Regions from separate parts of the Allobosea sp. NBC_00550 genome, predicted to be linked through region 2. Evidence: riboswitches for the same ligand, from Rfam matches in the RefSeq annotation. Region 2 holds a riboswitch; each other region holds the start of a gene.
What was found. A riboswitch is a leader RNA that binds a small molecule or an ion and turns the genes downstream of it on or off. The one in region 2 is predicted to bind thiamine pyrophosphate.
Positions count from the first base shown of each region.

Region 1: linked by a shared signal. The riboswitch ahead of NWE53_RS16445 (LuxE/PaaK family acyltransferase) and the one ahead of thiO (glycine oxidase ThiO) in region 2 are both predicted to bind thiamine pyrophosphate.
Region 3: linked by a shared signal. The riboswitch ahead of thiC (phosphomethylpyrimidine synthase ThiC) and the one ahead of thiO (glycine oxidase ThiO) in region 2 are both predicted to bind thiamine pyrophosphate.

Region 1 is NZ_CP102772.1:3,421,453-3,426,740, forward strand. Features, by position in the region: gene NWE53_RS16435 (2-hydroxyacid dehydrogenase) at 1-748, opposite strand, end outside; gene ggt (gamma-glutamyltransferase) at 769-2,445, opposite strand; TPP riboswitch at 2,584-2,712, shown strand; gene NWE53_RS16445 (LuxE/PaaK family acyltransferase) at 2,802-3,878, shown strand; gene NWE53_RS16450 (acyl-CoA reductase) at 3,883-5,288, shown strand, end outside.
Region 2 is NZ_CP102772.1:427,676-432,963, forward strand. Features, by position in the region: gene NWE53_RS02070 (hypothetical protein) at 1-195, shown strand, start outside; partial or broken gene NWE53_RS02075 (ADP-ribosylglycohydrolase family protein) at 424-1,363, opposite strand; gene NWE53_RS02080 (hypothetical protein) at 1,385-1,804, opposite strand; gene NWE53_RS02085 (tetratricopeptide repeat protein) at 2,033-2,788, opposite strand; TPP riboswitch at 3,537-3,638, shown strand; gene thiO (glycine oxidase ThiO) at 3,721-4,716, shown strand; gene thiS (sulfur carrier protein ThiS) at 4,700-4,897, shown strand; gene NWE53_RS02100 (thiazole synthase) at 4,899-5,288, shown strand, end outside.
Region 3 is NZ_CP102772.1:4,282,441-4,287,728, reverse strand. Features, by position in the region: gene NWE53_RS20625 (hydroxyethylthiazole kinase) at 1-491, opposite strand, end outside; gene thiC (phosphomethylpyrimidine synthase ThiC) at 488-2,365, opposite strand; TPP riboswitch at 2,443-2,546, opposite strand; gene NWE53_RS20615 (hypothetical protein) at 2,624-2,812, opposite strand; gene NWE53_RS20610 (OmpA family protein) at 3,251-4,159, opposite strand; gene NWE53_RS20605 (hypothetical protein) at 5,025-5,180, shown strand.

The sequences.
Region 1 (5,288 bases), 2.7 Mb from region 2:
GCGCCGCGACGAGATCGGCCTCGTTGACCACGCCGCCACGCGCGACATTGACCAGCACCGCCGTCTTCTTCATCGCCTTGAACGCTGCCGCATCGATCAGATTGGTCGTCTCCGGCGTCAGCGGGCAATGCAGCGAGACCATGTCGGACTGCGCCAGAATGTCCGGCAGCGATGCATGCCGGACGCCGAGCGCCGCTTCCGCCTCAGCGTCGAGCGGCTGGCGCTTGCTGTAGAGGATCGTGCAGCCGAAGCCCTTGAGCAGCTTCGCCAGATTCTGGCCGATCGCGCCGAAGCCGACGATGCCGACCGTCTTGCCCGAGAGCATGAAGGGATCGCCCGGCAGCTTGCCGGTCGCCCAATGCCCCTGCTTCAGCTCGGCATGACCATAGCCGATGAAGCGCAGCGCCGAGAGCGCCAACCCCAGCGCGAACTCGGCCACCGGCACGGAATTGGAACCGGTGGTGCGCGCCACGGTGATGCCGAGATCCTTTGCAGCGGCAATGTCGATATTGTCGTAGCCGACGCCCCATTTATGCAGCAGCTTCAGCTTCCTCGCTGCGCCCAGCACCTCCCGCGAGACGCCGACCTGGCCCGAGATCGCGTAATCGGCCTCGGCGATGATCTGCTTCATATGGTCGTCGCCGCGCGCCGTGCCGTGGGTGAACACGAAGCCGGGCGGGAGCAGCGCCCGCATGCGCTCGGCGCGCTCGGGGCTGGTCATGTCGAGGAGGACGATGGTCTCGGGCATTGAATTTTCCGGGAATACGGTCAGATGGTGAAGCGTGCGCCGGCACGGGCAAGCCCGCCCGAGATGGCAACCGGCGTGCCATCGGCGCGCCAGCAGGCGGCCCCGGTCAGCGTGCCATCCGCATTGAAGGCGATGGCGTTCATGCCGCCTGCGACGCGCGGCGAGCGCACGACGCGATGGCCGCGTGCCGCGAGTTCCTGTGCCACCGCCTCGGGGATGGCTTCCTCGAGTTCGAGCACGCCGCCCTCGGTCCAGACGCGCGGCGCCTCGACCGCCTCCTGCAAGGTCATGCGATGGTCGATCAGGTTGACGATCGCCTGCAATGCGGAGGGAAAGATGCGCAGCGCCCCCGGCAGGCCGAGCGCGAAGGCGAGCCTGCCCTCCTTCAGTGCCATCATCGGCGCCATCGAGGTGAAAACCCGCTTGCCCGGCGCGATCGAAAGCGCCCGACCGGGATGCGGATCGAAGTTGAACATGTAGTTGTTGGCGATCATCCCGGTGCCGGGAATCTGGACGCAGGCGCCGAACAGCCCGTTGATCGTCTGCGTCGCGCTGACGACGTTGCCCTGTGCATCGGCCACGGTGACATGGGTCGTATCGGCGGATTCGCCGCCTGACAGTCCGGCCGTCCAGCTTTTCGCCTCGCCCATCGCGATCAGGGCACGGCGCTCGTTCGCATAGGCCTTGTCGATCAGCTTGTTGACCGGGACTTTGACGAAGGCCGGATCGGCGGTTGCTACGGCCCGGTCGGCGAAGGCGATCTTCAGCGCCTCGGCCAGCAGATGCACCGCGTCAGTCGAACCGAAGCCGAGGGCGCCGATATCGTAGCCTTCGAGGATGTTGAGCATCTGCGTGATGTGCACGCCGGAGGAAGAAGGCGGCGGGGGGCCGACGATCTCGTAGCCGCGATAGGAGCCGCGAATGGGCTCGCGCAATTCGATGCGGTAATTGGCAAGATCAGCCTGATCGATCAGCCCGGCATTCGCCGCCATGTAGTCTGTCAGCGCCCGGCCGAGCCGCCCGCCATAGAGCGCCTGCGGCCCTTCTGCCGCGATCAGCCTCAGGCTCGCGGCATAGTCTGACTGGACCAGCCTTGCGCCGGGCTGGAGCGGCTGGCCGCCCGGCAGCAGCATCGCCGCAAGCCCCGGATCGCGGGCGAGATCGCCCGCATTGTCGGTGATGCAGTTCGAGAGATAGGGCGTGACGACGAAGCCGCGCTCCGCCAGCCCGATGGCCGGCTGCAGCACCTCGGCCAGCGGCAGCGTGCCGAAACGCGCCAACACCTCGCACCAGCCCTTCAGCGCGCCGGGTACGGCGACCGCCTTCGCGCCGACCACATTCTCCCGGTCGCGCGTATCGCGCTGCTTGCCGATCTCGTCTGAGAGGCAATCGTACATGTCCGCCGTCGCATGGCCCGGCGCTGTCGAGAGATTGTCGATCACGACATGGCGGCCATCGACGAGGCGGATATGGCTCAGGCCGCCGCCGAGGATGCCGACCATCATCGGTTCCACCACCGTCAACGCGAACAGCGAGGCGACCGCGGCGTCGATCGCATTGCCACCGGCTAGCAGCATCTGCGCGCCCGCCGCCGAGGCGAGCGGATGATTGGTGACGACCATCCCGCGCGAGCCGGTGGCCGGCTTCTTCTCGCAGGTGAAAGAGGCGATGCGGGGCGGCGGAGCGGAAACGTTCATGGGCGGCACATCAACGCTTTTGCGGCCCGACGTCGAGCCTCTTCTTCGGCATGCGCGCCATGTTCGGACCACTCACCCACAATTGGCGGCCCTGTGCCGGCAACGCTTGACAAGGCAGGGGCCGAGGCCCCACCTAAACCCTGTTCCCAGGGGGGCCTCGCTAGGAGGCTGAGATTCCGCCCGCGGGGCTTTCGAGCTCGGCAACGCGGTGACCCTCCGAACCTGATCCGGATCATACCGGCGTAGGGATGCGGGACAGGCGGCCATCGAGGCCCCGATTCCAGCTGCGCATGTGGTCCTCATCGCGATCGATTCCGTCCGGGCAAGCCGGCGGGTCGGGCAGGAGCGGGCTTAAGATGACGCAAGCCGAGATCATCGACGCGCTGTTGGCGTTCATCGCGCTCCCCGATGCGTCGGATGCCGAATTCGAGGCGATGGCGCTGAAGGTCTTCGCGTATCAGTTCCGCAACAACGAGCCCTACAAGCGCTTCTGCCTGCAGCGCGGCCGCACGCCGCTCTCCGTCAGGCGCTGGCGCGACATCCCGGCCGTGCCGATCACGGCCTTCAAGGATCTGACGCTGAGCTGCAGCCCGCCGGAAGCGGCCGAGCGCGTTTTCATGACCAGCGGCACGACGCAAGGGATACGCGGCCGCAGCTACCACCCGACGCTCGCCGTCTGGAGCCGCTCGATGCTGGTGAACTTCCGTGAGCGTTTCATGCGCGGCCGCGAGCGCATCCGCATGGGCATCCTCTTCCCCGACGAAGCCGCCCTGCCGAACTCCTCGCTCGCCTGCTATCTCTCGCTCGCCCGTCGCGAATGCGGCACGTCGGATTCCGAGGTGTTCATCGGCTCGTCGGGTCTCGACCTCGACGGCCTTTTGTCGGCGCTGGAGCAAGCGGAGAAGAGCGGCGAGCCCTATGCCCTGCTCGGCGCGAGCTATTCCTTCGCTCCCGTGCTGGACGCGCTCGCGGCGACCGGCCGGCGCTTCGCCCTGCCCGAAGGCAGCCTCATCCTCGACACCGGCGGCTTCAAGGGCCAGTCGCGCGAGCTGGGACTCGACGAGTTCTACGACGGTCTTAGCCTCGCCTTGGGCGTGCCCCGCTCGTCCTGCATCAACATGTACGGCATGACCGAGTTGAGCTCGCAGCTCTACGACGACGGCAATGCGATCTGCCCGTCGGTGAAATCCGGCCCGCACTGGATCCGCAGCCGCGTCGTCGATCCGCTGACCGGCACCGACCTGCCCGAGGGCGAGCGCGGCGTGATCGTCCATCACGACCTCGCGCATTTCAACTGCGTCTCGGCGATCCTGACCGAGGACGCCGGCGAGATCGTCCCGGGTGGATTCAGGCTGCTCGGCCGGGTCGATGGCGAGGCCTCCAAGGGTTGCTCGGTCGCGGTCGCCGAATTCCTGGCCGCAGCGCGAGGCTGATACGGTGATCGAATATGCGGGCCATCTGCCGGGCCTGAATCGCGAGGCGCTGCGCTGGCGCGAAGTCAGCTATAGCGCCTGGGGCGAGAGCGCGACCATCGCGCTGCCGGAGCTGGACGAGGCTCAGGCGGCTGCTCTCTGCGACCATGTGCGCAGCAATGCCCGCGCCCGGCTGAAGCGGATGGACACCGCGCGCATCGTCGCAGCGATCGACGCCGCCATTGCCCGCCTGCTCGACCGCGAGCATCCGCTGCGGCGCAAGGCCGAGCACCTTCTGCCGATCATCACCGGCTACGACCGCGAGACGGTGCGTCTCGGCCTCACGAGTTATCTGAAGACCTTCCGGCGCCCGCAGCTCCTGCGCTTCCTGGCCGAGGATTTCGCCAATCCCGCCATGCTGGACGGCTTCCAGCCGACGCCCAAGGGCGGCTACCTGCGCGCTCACGGCCCGGAGCTGCTGCTGCATGTCTGGGCCGGCAACGTGCCGGCGCTCTCGCTCTGGAGCCTGATCTGCGGGCTTCTGGTCAAGGCCGGCACGATCGGCAAACTCGCCTCGGCCGAGCCGCTGACGGCGGGCTGGTTTGCGGGCCTGATCGCCGAGATAGACCCCGAACTCGGCGAATGCCTCGCCATCACCTGGTGGAAGGGTGGCGAAGCGCCTGCCGAACCAATTTTCCTGCGCGCGGCCGACACCGTCATGGCCTATGGCGGCAACGATACGCTCACGGCGCTGCGCGCCAAGCTGCCGATCACCACGCGCTTCCTGCCGCATGGCCACAAGATCGGCTTCGGCGTCGTCGCGCGCGAAGCGCTCGACAGCCGCAGGGCACCCGCGCTGGCCCGCCTCGCCGCTCATGACGCCGCCCGCTACGAGCAGCAGGGCTGCTATTCCCCACAGATGCTTTTCGTCGAGCGCGGCGGGCGGGTTTCGCCAGCCGAATTCGCGCGCCATGTCGCGCAGGAACTGGCCGCCCTCGCCCATCGCCACCCCCGTCGCACGCTTTCGCCGGCCGAATCCGCCTCCATCACGGCCTGGCGCAGCGCGCAGGAGATGGGCGCACTGAAAGGCGCCGCAGAACTCCTTGGCGAGCCCACCGATTCGTGGAGCGTCGCCCATGTCGAGACGCCCGAGGACCTGAGTCCGACAGGCCTCAACCGCACGCTCAAACTGGTTTCGGTCGACAGCCTCGACGAGATCCCGGCCCTCGTCGCGCCCTATCGCAACTTCCTGCAGACGGCCGGGATAGCGGCGGCGCCGGAGAGGTTGTTCCAGCTCGCGGAGCAGTTTGCTGAGGTCGGCGTCACCCGCATCGCCCCGTTCGGCCGCATGGCGGCCCCGGAGGCCGGCTGGCACCATGACGGGCGCTTCAGCCTGCTCGACTTGGTCACCCTGACCGAGATCGAGCACGG
Region 2 (5,288 bases):
CTTCTGTTCTGGCTCGTCGGCGTGCCGGCCGTCGTAGCCTTCCTAATCCCCCCATTCGCGTGGTTCTGCGTCGCCCTGGCCTGGCTGCTCGCCGTCGGCATTCTCGGCGGGTCTGGGTCGATCTTCGTTGCCGTGCCTGTCGTCTTCGGGGCAGGCGTCGGTCACATGATACGCGCCTATCTGTTCCCCAACTAACCCCGGAGTAAGTCACGACGACCTACATCGCCCACCGCAGCTCTGACGACTTCTTAGTCGGATCGGTCGAGGTCGAACTTACTCCGAAACTGATGGCGCCGAGCGCATCCAGCTCGTAGCCGCATGACGTTAGGTCGTCACGAGAGAGCCCTCTTCGGACCTCCCTCGCCAACGTCTCGTCGGGTTCGGCGAATGCGCGGTTGCACCCAGCCGCGGCTTGGAGTTTGGTCACTGGTAGCCGTTCGACCTCGACGAACAGCCGCTCGGGTCCGAACTTCGAAGCCTGAAGAGCTTTTCGCCCACATCCGTGAGATGCTCTCGCCAGAGGAGCGGTGTCAGGAACCGCTCCGGGATGCTGCTGACACCATAGATGGCCCCTGCAAGCATGCCCGTCACGGCGCCCGTCGTGTCAGCGTCTCCTGCCAAGTTGACGGCCAGCGTGACCGCATCCTCGAACCTATCCGTGGTGCCGACCGACCAGAGGCTGGCACAAAGCGTGTCCACCACATAGCCGCCTGACCTGATGTCGTCGCGGGAGAGCTTTCCCCAAACGCCTCTGGCCAACGCCTCGATGTCCGGGTCCGCGAACGAGCGCGTGCCGCAAGCGTCGAGCGTGCGGTTCTTGTCGCCGGTTGCGATGGCCGCGACGAGCATTCTCGCAAGAAGCTCGCACGCGTCCAGACAGGCCGGACTGGCGTGCGTCACCCGGGACTGTTCCCGCGCGAGATGAGCAGCCCGATCAGGGTCGGTCGTAACGATAGACACCGGCGCGAGACGCATCAGCGAGCCGTTGCCGCTGGAATGTTCGTGGTGCGGTCCGACGGGCTGTCCGGTTGCGAGGAATGCGCTAACTGCGCCTGATGTGGTCCCCCCGATATCGACGCAACGCGCCGCCGGGTGATGTTTGCCGTGCTGCATGTAGCCGGCGCACTCCCCGGCCAGACGCATCGGGTCGAGTTTGCCCTCGCCGGCGATGAGTGTCTGCGCGAGGGCCAGCGCCAGCGCGGTATCGTCTGTCCAGTAGCCCGGTGGCAAAGAGAGCCAGTTGCTCGCGCTGTAGTCGGTGCGGGTGCTCGTCGCGCCTCCGGAATTCAAGCCCGAGGCCAAGGGCATCGCCCACGGCCAGCCCCAGAAGGGCACCGAGGGCGCGGTCGTGTTCATCCTGCATGGGGTTCCGTTCTTGAGATGCCTAGAAGCAGTTCACGAAATCGCCAGAGCGAATGCAGGTGCGCGGTCGCGATGCCTGCCACGCTGCGGCGGCTGTCACCCGCGCGGCGTAGGCTTGCGTCTTCTGTTGCGAGCGTTCGGCTTCGGCTTGCGCATGGAGCGCCTCGACTTCGATCTGCGTCATCAAGCCTCGGTCGTGCTTCTCGGCGAGGGCGATCCCGCGTCGCCAAAGAGCTTCATCGAAGATATCGAAGCCACCGACAGTCTTCGCAAGCTCGTACTGCCGCCGCATGCCTTCCGCGCGCTTAATCTTTCCAGCTCTCATGAGAGCGACGATGGCCTGTATCTGCGGCTCAATTCTCGCGTATTCGGCATCATGGTTGGCTGTCTGACATCCCGCCAGCACAGCGCAGGCAGCAAGCACGAGCATCATTCGTCGCATGGCGTCCTCTCGCGATTAAAGCAGCGGGCATGACCCAGCGCCGGTCTAAGCCGCCGCAAGCTTTACTTCGCAACACTGCCGCTCGCTCTGATACACCGCAAGGACTGTGCGGGCGGCGGGTTGAACATCAGGCCACCTCGTGCGTGGTCGAGAGCCTGACCCGGTGAAATGATGCCGACCGCCGCCGGTTCGCAACGGACCGTCCTTGGTTGATGCCGACCCGGCCTATCAGGGCCGCTTGGGTTGCCACTCACGCGCCAGATTCTGGGCTTCCGCGATTTGTTCGGGGGTCATGACCTTTGCAAGCTCATCCCTATCTCTCGCAGCATGTCCAACCTCCTGCGCGGCTGACAAGTTGAACCACATGTGTGCGCGGACATAATCCTGCGGCACGCCCGCGCCTTCCATGTACATGACGCCGACATTGAACTGCGCGAAGGCGTTGCCTTGGTCTGCCGCGAGGCGATACCACTTCAGCGCCTCGGCGTGGTTCTGCGGTACGCCCTGGCCATTGCTGTACATGAAGCCAAGAAAGTACTGCGCCTCGGCGTTGCCTTGGTCTGCCGCGAGGCGATGCCACTTCAACGCCTCAGCGTAATCCTGCGGCACTCCATCGCCATTGCGGTACATGGCGCCGAGCATGAGCTGCGCCTCGGCGTTGCCTTGGTCTGCCGCGAGGCGATACCACTTCAGCGCCTCGGCGTGGTTCTGCGGTACGCCCTGGCCATTGCTGTACATGAAGCCAAGATTGAACTGCGCGTTGGCGTTGCCTTGATCGGCCAGCGGACGCAAGTGCCGCAGCACGGCAGAGTACATAGCGGCAACGTCCTCAGACGGTCCTGCCGCCACAGGTGCGGCAAGGCTCAACAGCAGAACGATGGCGGCAAAGGCCGCTCGCGTCCATGCGGTCCAAGTCGATGGCTGCGAAACGCGATGCCGTCCGCCGCCACTCACCTGTCCGCCGCAGTGCTGCTCGCCATTCATGCTATCGTTGTCCTGTCCTCGCCGCTAGTGCGCCGTCTTACCACGCACGCCAGCGTCGAGCTTGAGATTGCCAGCCAAACAGTTGTTCTACGTCGCCACGCTGTGGCGGTTGCGCGAGAGCAGCGACAAGAAGACGCAGTCTTCACTGACAGTGGGGCAGCCGATGGCAAAACAGCGCTTGGCAGGCCCGCCACGAAAAGTTGAGCACTGGCGATTTGGTCGGAAGGTCTGCGCGTGTGCGGCGCAGCGCGCGCTGGCGTTGGCAGGGGGAGAGCCTAGTGCCGTGAGCCAGGCGCGCGCTGCCCAGCCAGCGAGGGCAGGGCAGTTCGCGTAGGTGTCGCCATTGCTGCCCCTGCGCTGCCACCGCGCGGGCGTCAAGTCCATGTGTGTTAGCGCCAAGTGCCAGTTCCGCGAGGGAGGGCATGGGCACCACTGACACTACTCGCCCCTGATACCCCACGCGAAGCGGACCTGGGCGGTGTTAGTCGCAACAGGACCCGCCCCCCACCGCGAGAGCCTTAAAACGTGCTCGCGTGCTGTGCTGGTGCTGTCTCGCCTTGATCTGGGAGCGCTCATCACTAGACTAAGTCATTGAAAGTGCTGGTGCTGCGAGAGAGGATTGAACTCTCGACCTCTCCATTACCAAGGGAGTGCTCGGTGGGCGGCGCCCGTTCTCCAGGCGACGCTCGTTGCAACGGCGCCTTGCGTCGGCTTGCCTTGCCCCGGGGTGATCCGCTTATTAGAATGCGTCTGTCCGTTGGGGTGCCGAAAGGCTGAGAGGTGCGCGTCGCGCCAACCCATCGCACCTGATCCGGGTAATGCCGGCGAAGGGAACGGTCTTCGGCTCGCAGACAAAGCTGCTCGCGCCTTTGGCCGCTGCCTTCCCGGGAGCAGGGAAAAGCATGGCGGCTGCATCCAGCCCTTATCGGAACATAACCGTCGCGGTGGTCGGCGCCGGTGTCGTTGGCCTTGCCTGCGCCACCGAGCTGGCCGCGCGCGGCGCGCAGGTCACCATCCACGAGCGCGGTTCGCGCATCGGTGCCGCGGCCTGCTCCTGGTATGCCGGCGGCATGCTCGCCCCCTGGTGCGAGGGCGAAAGCGCCGAGGAGCCGGTGATCCGGCTCGGCCAGGAGGCAGCCGGCTGGTGGGAGCGGCACGCGGACGGGGTGGTTCGCCAGGGCACGCTCGTTGTCGCGCCGAGCCGCGATCGCTCGGAGCTGCGCCGCTTCGGCCAGCGCACCAGCCATTTCGAGGAGATCGATGGCGAGGCGGTCGCAGGGCTGGAGCCCGATCTCGCCGGGCGCTTCTCGCGCGGGCTGTTCTTCGCTGACGAGGCGCATCTCGATCCGCGCAAGGCGATCGCGGCCTTGGCCGAACGCCTCCTTGCAAAGGGCGTGGCGGTGCATTTCGACAGCGCGGTCGAACCGGCCAATCTCGATGCCGAAATCGTCCTCGACTGCCGGGGGCTGTCGGCGCGCGATGTCCTGCCCGATCTGCGCGGCGTCAAGGGCGAGATGCTGCTGCTGAAAAGCGACGAGGTCCGCTTGTCGCGCCCCGTAAGGCTGCTGCATCCGCGCATCCCGCTCTACATCGTTCCGCGGGCAGGCGGCATCTTCATGGTCGGCGCGACGATGATCGAGAGCGGCGAGCGCAGCCGCATCTCGGCCCGCTCGATGCTGGAGCTGCTCGGCGCGGCCTATGCGCTGCATCCCGCCTTCGGCGAGGCGGAGGTCGTCGAGATCGGCACCGATGCGCGCCCGGCCTTCCCCGATAACCTGCCGCGGCTGACGCGACGCGGCCGGGTGATCCATGTCAACGGGCTCTACCGTCACGGCTTCCTGCTCAGCCCCGCCATGGCGCGGATGGCTGCGGATGCCGTGATGAACCCGCAATCACGACCGGAGATGCTGCATGACCTTGCTGCTTAACGGCGCGCCGCAGGAGATCGCCGCGAAGACGCTGGCCGAGGCGCTGGCCGAGCTCGGCTATGCCGGCCGCATCGTCGCGACGGCGGTGAACGGCGATTTCGTGCCGGCTCGCAAGCGCGCTGAAGTGATCTTGAACGACGGCGACCGCATCGAGGTCGTCGCCCCGATGCAGGGAGGCTGAGATGGCATCCTTTTACGGCTTCGAGCCGCAAAACCGGCTTTTCCTCGGCACGGCGCAATATCCGTCGCCCGCGATCCTCGCCGAGGCGGTGAAGCGCTCCGGCGTCGAGGTCGTCACCGTTTCGCTGCGCCGGGAATCGTCCGGCGGCGCGGCGGGGCAGGCGTTCTGGGCGCTCATCCGCGAGCTCGGCGTCAAGGTGCTGCCGAACACGGCCGGCTGCCACACGGTGAAGGAGGCAGTGACGACGGCGCAGATGGCGCGCGAGGTCTTCGGCACCGACTGGATCAAGCTCGAGGTGATCGGCGAGGACGACACGCTCCAGCCGGACGTGATCGCGCTGGTCGAGGCTGCGCGCATCCTCGCCGATGACGGCTTCAAGGTCTTCCCCTAC
Region 3 (5,288 bases), 1.8 Mb from region 2:
AAGCTGCGCCCATCGCCCTCGATGCGGTCGACCTTGCCTGTCGTCACGCGCAGGAAGTCATCCGCCCGCCGCATGACGGCATCGAGCGCCGCCATTTCCGTGGCGTTGCCACGCACGGTGACGCCCGGCAAGCGCAGGATCGCCTCGGCCAAACCCAGTCTGAGCGGCGACAGCTCGACGAAAACGGGGTCGAGCACGAGAGGGATGCCGCGTTCGCGCGCGACACCGACGAGCTTTGGGATGGCGCGCTCGCCCTCCGGGCTGATCGTGCCGAGATTGATCAGGATCGCGCCGGCCCCGGCGGCGACGGCCGCGACCTCGTCGGGATGACCGGCCATCGAGGGCACGGCCCCGAAGGCGAGCAGCATGTTGGCGGTGACGTTCTGCGCCACCGTATTGGTCAGGCAATGGATGCGCGGGCGGCGCTTGGCCACCCGCGCGAGGATCGACGCGACCTGCGCCGCGTCGAGACTATCGTTCTCGCTGCTCATTCCGCCGCTGGTAGATAGATGCTGCCGCCCTTGTCGAGGAATTCCTTCGACTTGGCGGCCATGCCGTCTGCTGCCATCGCTTCGAGATTGGCGCGCTCATTGTCGCTCATCGCCAGAACCTCGGCGCGCAGGTCCTGCGTGATCTTCATCGAGCAGAACTTCGGCCCGCACATCGAGCAGAAATGCGCGACCTTATGAGCGTCCTTCGGCAAGGTCTCGTCGTGGTAGGCGCGCGCCGTGTCGGGATCAAGCGCGAGATTGAACTGGTCCTCCCAGCGGAAGTCGAAGCGGGCGCGGGAGAGCGCATCGTCCCTGATCTTCGCGGCCGGATGGCCCTTGGCGAGGTCGGCGGCGTGCGCCGCGATCCGATAGGTGATGACGCCGGTCTTGACGTCGTCGCGGTCGGGCAGGCCGAGATGCTCCTTCGGCGTGACGTAGCAGAGCATGGCGCAGCCATACCAGCCGATCATCGCCGCGCCGATGCCGGAGGTGATGTGGTCGTAGCCCGGCGCGATATCGGTGGTCAGCGGTCCCAGCGTGTAGAAGGGCGCCTCGCCGCATTCACGGAGCTGCTTGTCCATGTTCTCCTTGATCTTGTGCATCGGCACGTGGCCGGGGCCCTCGATCATGACCTGACAGCCCTTGTCCCAGGCGATCTTGGTGAGCTCGCCCAGCGTCTCCAGCTCGGCGAACTGGGCGCGGTCGTTGGCGTCGGCGATCGAACCGGGGCGCAATCCGTCGCCGAGCGAGAACGAGACGTCGTATTTGCGCATGATCTCGCAGATCTCGTCGAAACGCTCGTAGAGGAAGCTCTCGCGGTGATGCGCCAGGCACCAGCGCGCCATGATCGAGCCGCCGCGCGAGACGATGCCGGTGACGCGGGATGCCGTCAGCGGAACATAGGGCAATCTCACGCCGGCGTGGATGGTGAAGTAGTCGACGCCCTGCTCGGCCTGCTCGACCAGCGTGTCCTTGAACACCTCCCAATCGAGCTTGATCGGATCGCCGCCGACCTTCTCCAGCGCCTGATAGATCGGCACCGTGCCGATGGGGACCGGCGAATTGCGCAGGATCCAGGAGCGGATGTTGTGGATGTTGCGGCCGGTCGACAGGTCCATGACGGTGTCGGCGCCCCAGCGTATCGCCCAGACCAGCTTCTCGACCTCCTCGGCCGCGCCCGAGGTCACGGCGGAATTGCCGATATTGGCGTTGATCTTGACCAGGAAGTTGCGGCCGATCGCCATCGGCTCCAGCTCGGGGTGGTTGATGTTGGCCGGGATGATGGCGCGGCCGCGCGCGATCTCCTCGCGGACGAATTCGGGCGTGACGAATTCCGGCACCGAGGCGCCGAAGCTCTCGCCATCGGCATGGCGCTCCCTGGCACCTTCCAGCATGGCGGCGCGGCCGAGATTCTCGCGATGGGCGACATAGATCATCTCGGGCGTGACGATGCCGGCCTTCGCGAACTCGTATTGCGTCGTCATCTGGCCCGGCTTCGCCTCGAGGATCGGGCGCGCGGCCGGGCAGGCGGGAACGAGCTGCGCCTCGCTGATATGGCCGTTATCGGCGGCCGTGACTGTGCGGCCGGGCACGGTCTGGAAGCCGCGCGCATCGAGCCAAGCGCGGCGCGGCTGGGCCAGGCCGGCATTCAGGTCGATTCGGGCGTCGGTCTCGGTGAACGGGCCGGAGGGATCGTAGATCCGCACCGGCGGCTCGGCATCGGTGGTCAGCATGACCTCGCGAAAGGGCACGCGCATCTCCGGATGATCCGGCGGCGCGACATAGATCTTGCGCGAACCGATGATCGGGCCGGTCGTCACACTTTGCGGCGCGGCCTTGACGCTGTTCTTCAGGGTTTTGGTGTGGGCATTCATGAGGATCTCCTCCTTGATACAGGTCAGGAGATCCGGGCTTGAAAGCGGTCCAGTCGCTGTCTGCGGGCACGATTCGACTCTAACCCGCGTTCCAGTCCCTCCGCCGGTATGACCCGGATCAGGTTCGATGGGTTCGGCGGTCAGGCCATCTCAGCTCTTGCGAGCACCCCTCGGAACAGCACCGAGGTTAGGCGTAGCGCCGCCGCTTGGCAACGGGCTGCGTGACGAACGATTGGAGGATGGAAGTGGATCAGGCCGTCAGGTCGACCAGGCGCCCTGCCCGGCCGGAAGCGTCGCCTGTATCTGTTCGACGCTCTGCTGGAGCATGGCGACGAGGCCCTGATCGGCCTGCGCGTTCTGTTTGATCATCTCGACGGACAGTGCCTGCTGCGTCGAGGCGGTCTGCATCGTGACGATGCTGCGGGCAAGGGAAACGGCGTCGCTCATGCGGCGACGCTAGTTCGCCGACCTTGCCGAATCCTGAACGGCCCCGCTCAGGGCGCGCTGATCGACGGCACCGGGCGCGGCATCGGCGGGTCGCGATTTGGCTGCGGCGCCGCCTGTGCGCGGTCGTCGCGCGGGGCGCGGATTTCCGTGCGCGGCACGGGCCTCTCACTGGCTGGCACGCGAACGGCCTCGCCTGCGCGAGGAGCCAGCGGCACACCCGGCGCCCGCTGCTTCACGGCGGCAGGAGCACTCTGAGCCAGTGCCGGAAGCGCCGCAAACGAGCCCGCCATCATCAGGCCGGCATCACCAGATCAAGCTTTTTCATGACTGAACCTCCCTTCGGCTTGTCCTCCGGGAGATGAAACCGCCGCAGAAGGCGGCAGTTCCCTGCGTCCAGGTAAGAACGGGGCCGCTCGTCGAGCAGCCCCGTTCCCATCGTCACTGGTTCTGGCCGCTGAGCAGCGGCGTGATGCGCCGCAGCGTCACGCGCCGGTTCTCGCGTGCCGCGTCCTGCGTGTTGATCTTCAGATACTGCTCGCCATAGCCCTGCGTCGTCAGGTTCTCCGGCGGGATCTGGAAATCGCGCGTCAGGATCTCGGCGACGGACTGCGCGCGGCGATCCGAGAGCGAGAGATTATCGACATCGGCGCCGACGGCGTCGGTATGTCCCTCGACGAGGAAGACCTCGTTGGGCGCGCGCTGCAGGGCGCGCCGGACGGAGTCCGCGATCACGGACAGGCGCTGCGCCTGTTCGGGCGCGATCTGCCAGGAACCGGTGTCGAAGGTGATCGTGTCGATGTCGACGCTGCGCATGCGGGCGCGCAGATCCGGCGAGTAGCGGACCTCGTCCAGCGTGTAGCGACGCGGGATCGCGGCGATCGGCGGCGCCGTGATCGTCTCGTAGATCAGCGCCTCGTCGGCCTGATCGGCATCGACGATATAGCGCTCGCGCGGGATCGGCAGCGGCGGCGCCGGCAGCACGACGACATCGTCGGCGAAACGGCCGGGACGGTCGCGCAGCGTGTTGTCGATGATGATCACCTCGCGATTGTCGCGGTCGATGCGGGTGCGGCGGATCAGACGGCCCTCCTCGTCCGTGACGGTGACGATGCGCGTGCCGTCGGGGCGCTCGAAGACCATGCGGTTCTCGTCGCCGCGGCGCTCGGAGCGGCCCTGCCAACCGAGATCGCGGAAACGCTGATCCTCGTCGCGGCGGATGATGGCGCGGCCGTCATCGTCGCGGATGATGGTGCGGCCGGGCTCGCGGATGATGGTGACGTCACCCTCGCGGCGCTCCTCGCGGCGGCTGCGGATATCCTCGAAGCGCTGCGCGCCCTGCGTCGCCATGATGCCGCCGATGACGCCGGCGCCGAGGCCGATCGCACCTGCGACGCCGGGCGAGATGCCGCCGCGACGACCTTCGCGCTGGGGCGGCTGAGTCGGGAAAGCCCCACCGGCGGGCGGCTGACCTGGAGCAATGCCGGGCTGAACAGGGGCGGGAGCAACACCCGGTTGTGCAGCGGATGGCGGCGCTCCGGGCGCGGGACGTCCCGGCGCGGCACCAGCGGGCGGAATCGGGGCTGTGGCGCCGGGCTGGGCCGGAGCACCCGGAGCCGCCGCCGGAGGCGCTCCCGGAGCGGGGCGCGGCGGCTGAACCGGAGCCGCACCCGCGGGCGGAGTCGGAGCGGTTGCGCCCGGTTGCGCAGGGGCGGCGGGACCGCCGGGCGCTGCGGCCGGAGGCGCCACGGGCTGCGGTGCTGCGGCCGGCGGACGGGCTTGGGGCGGCGCAGCCGAGGGTGGCACGGCCGGGCCGCCACGCGGAACGGCCGAAGGCGCAGCTCCGGCACCCGGCTGAGCCGGCGCGGGAGCGGCAGCCGGCGGCGTTCCCGGCGTCGGGCGCGGCTGCCCGGCGGGAGCGGAGGGTGCGGTGCCGGGCTGCGGCGCAGCCGCCGGAGGACGAGGCTGAGATGGAGCTGCCGAGGGAGGCACGGCCGGGCCACCGCGCGGAACGGCCGATGGCGGGGAGCCCGGCTGGGCGGGAGCAGGAGGCGGAGCCGCTTGCGGGCGCTGGCCGGGCTGTGCGCCAGGAGCGGAGGCCGGCGGTGCAGGCGGCTGGGAAGGCGCGGCGCGCGGCGGCGTCGGCACGGTAGGTTCGGCCGGCGGTCGCGGTGGCGTCGGGCGCGCTGCCGGAGGCTGGCCGGGTGCGGGCGCCATGTTCGGGGCGGGACGCGGCTGCGCCGGAGCCTCGCTCGGCATGGCCGGGCGTTGCGGCTGCGGACGGGCGGCCGGCGGCTCGGCGCGCGGCTGGGGAGCGGCGGGTGGCGGCGGCGCGGGGATGGCCGGCGGCTGCGGCGGGCGCGGCGCTTGAGGCGCGCCGGGAACCGCTGGGCGCTCCGGCCCGCGCTGGCCCGGCTGCGCTCCCGGTGGACGCGGCTCCTGCGGCCGCTGGCGCGGCCCGCGCCCGGGCTCTTCGTCG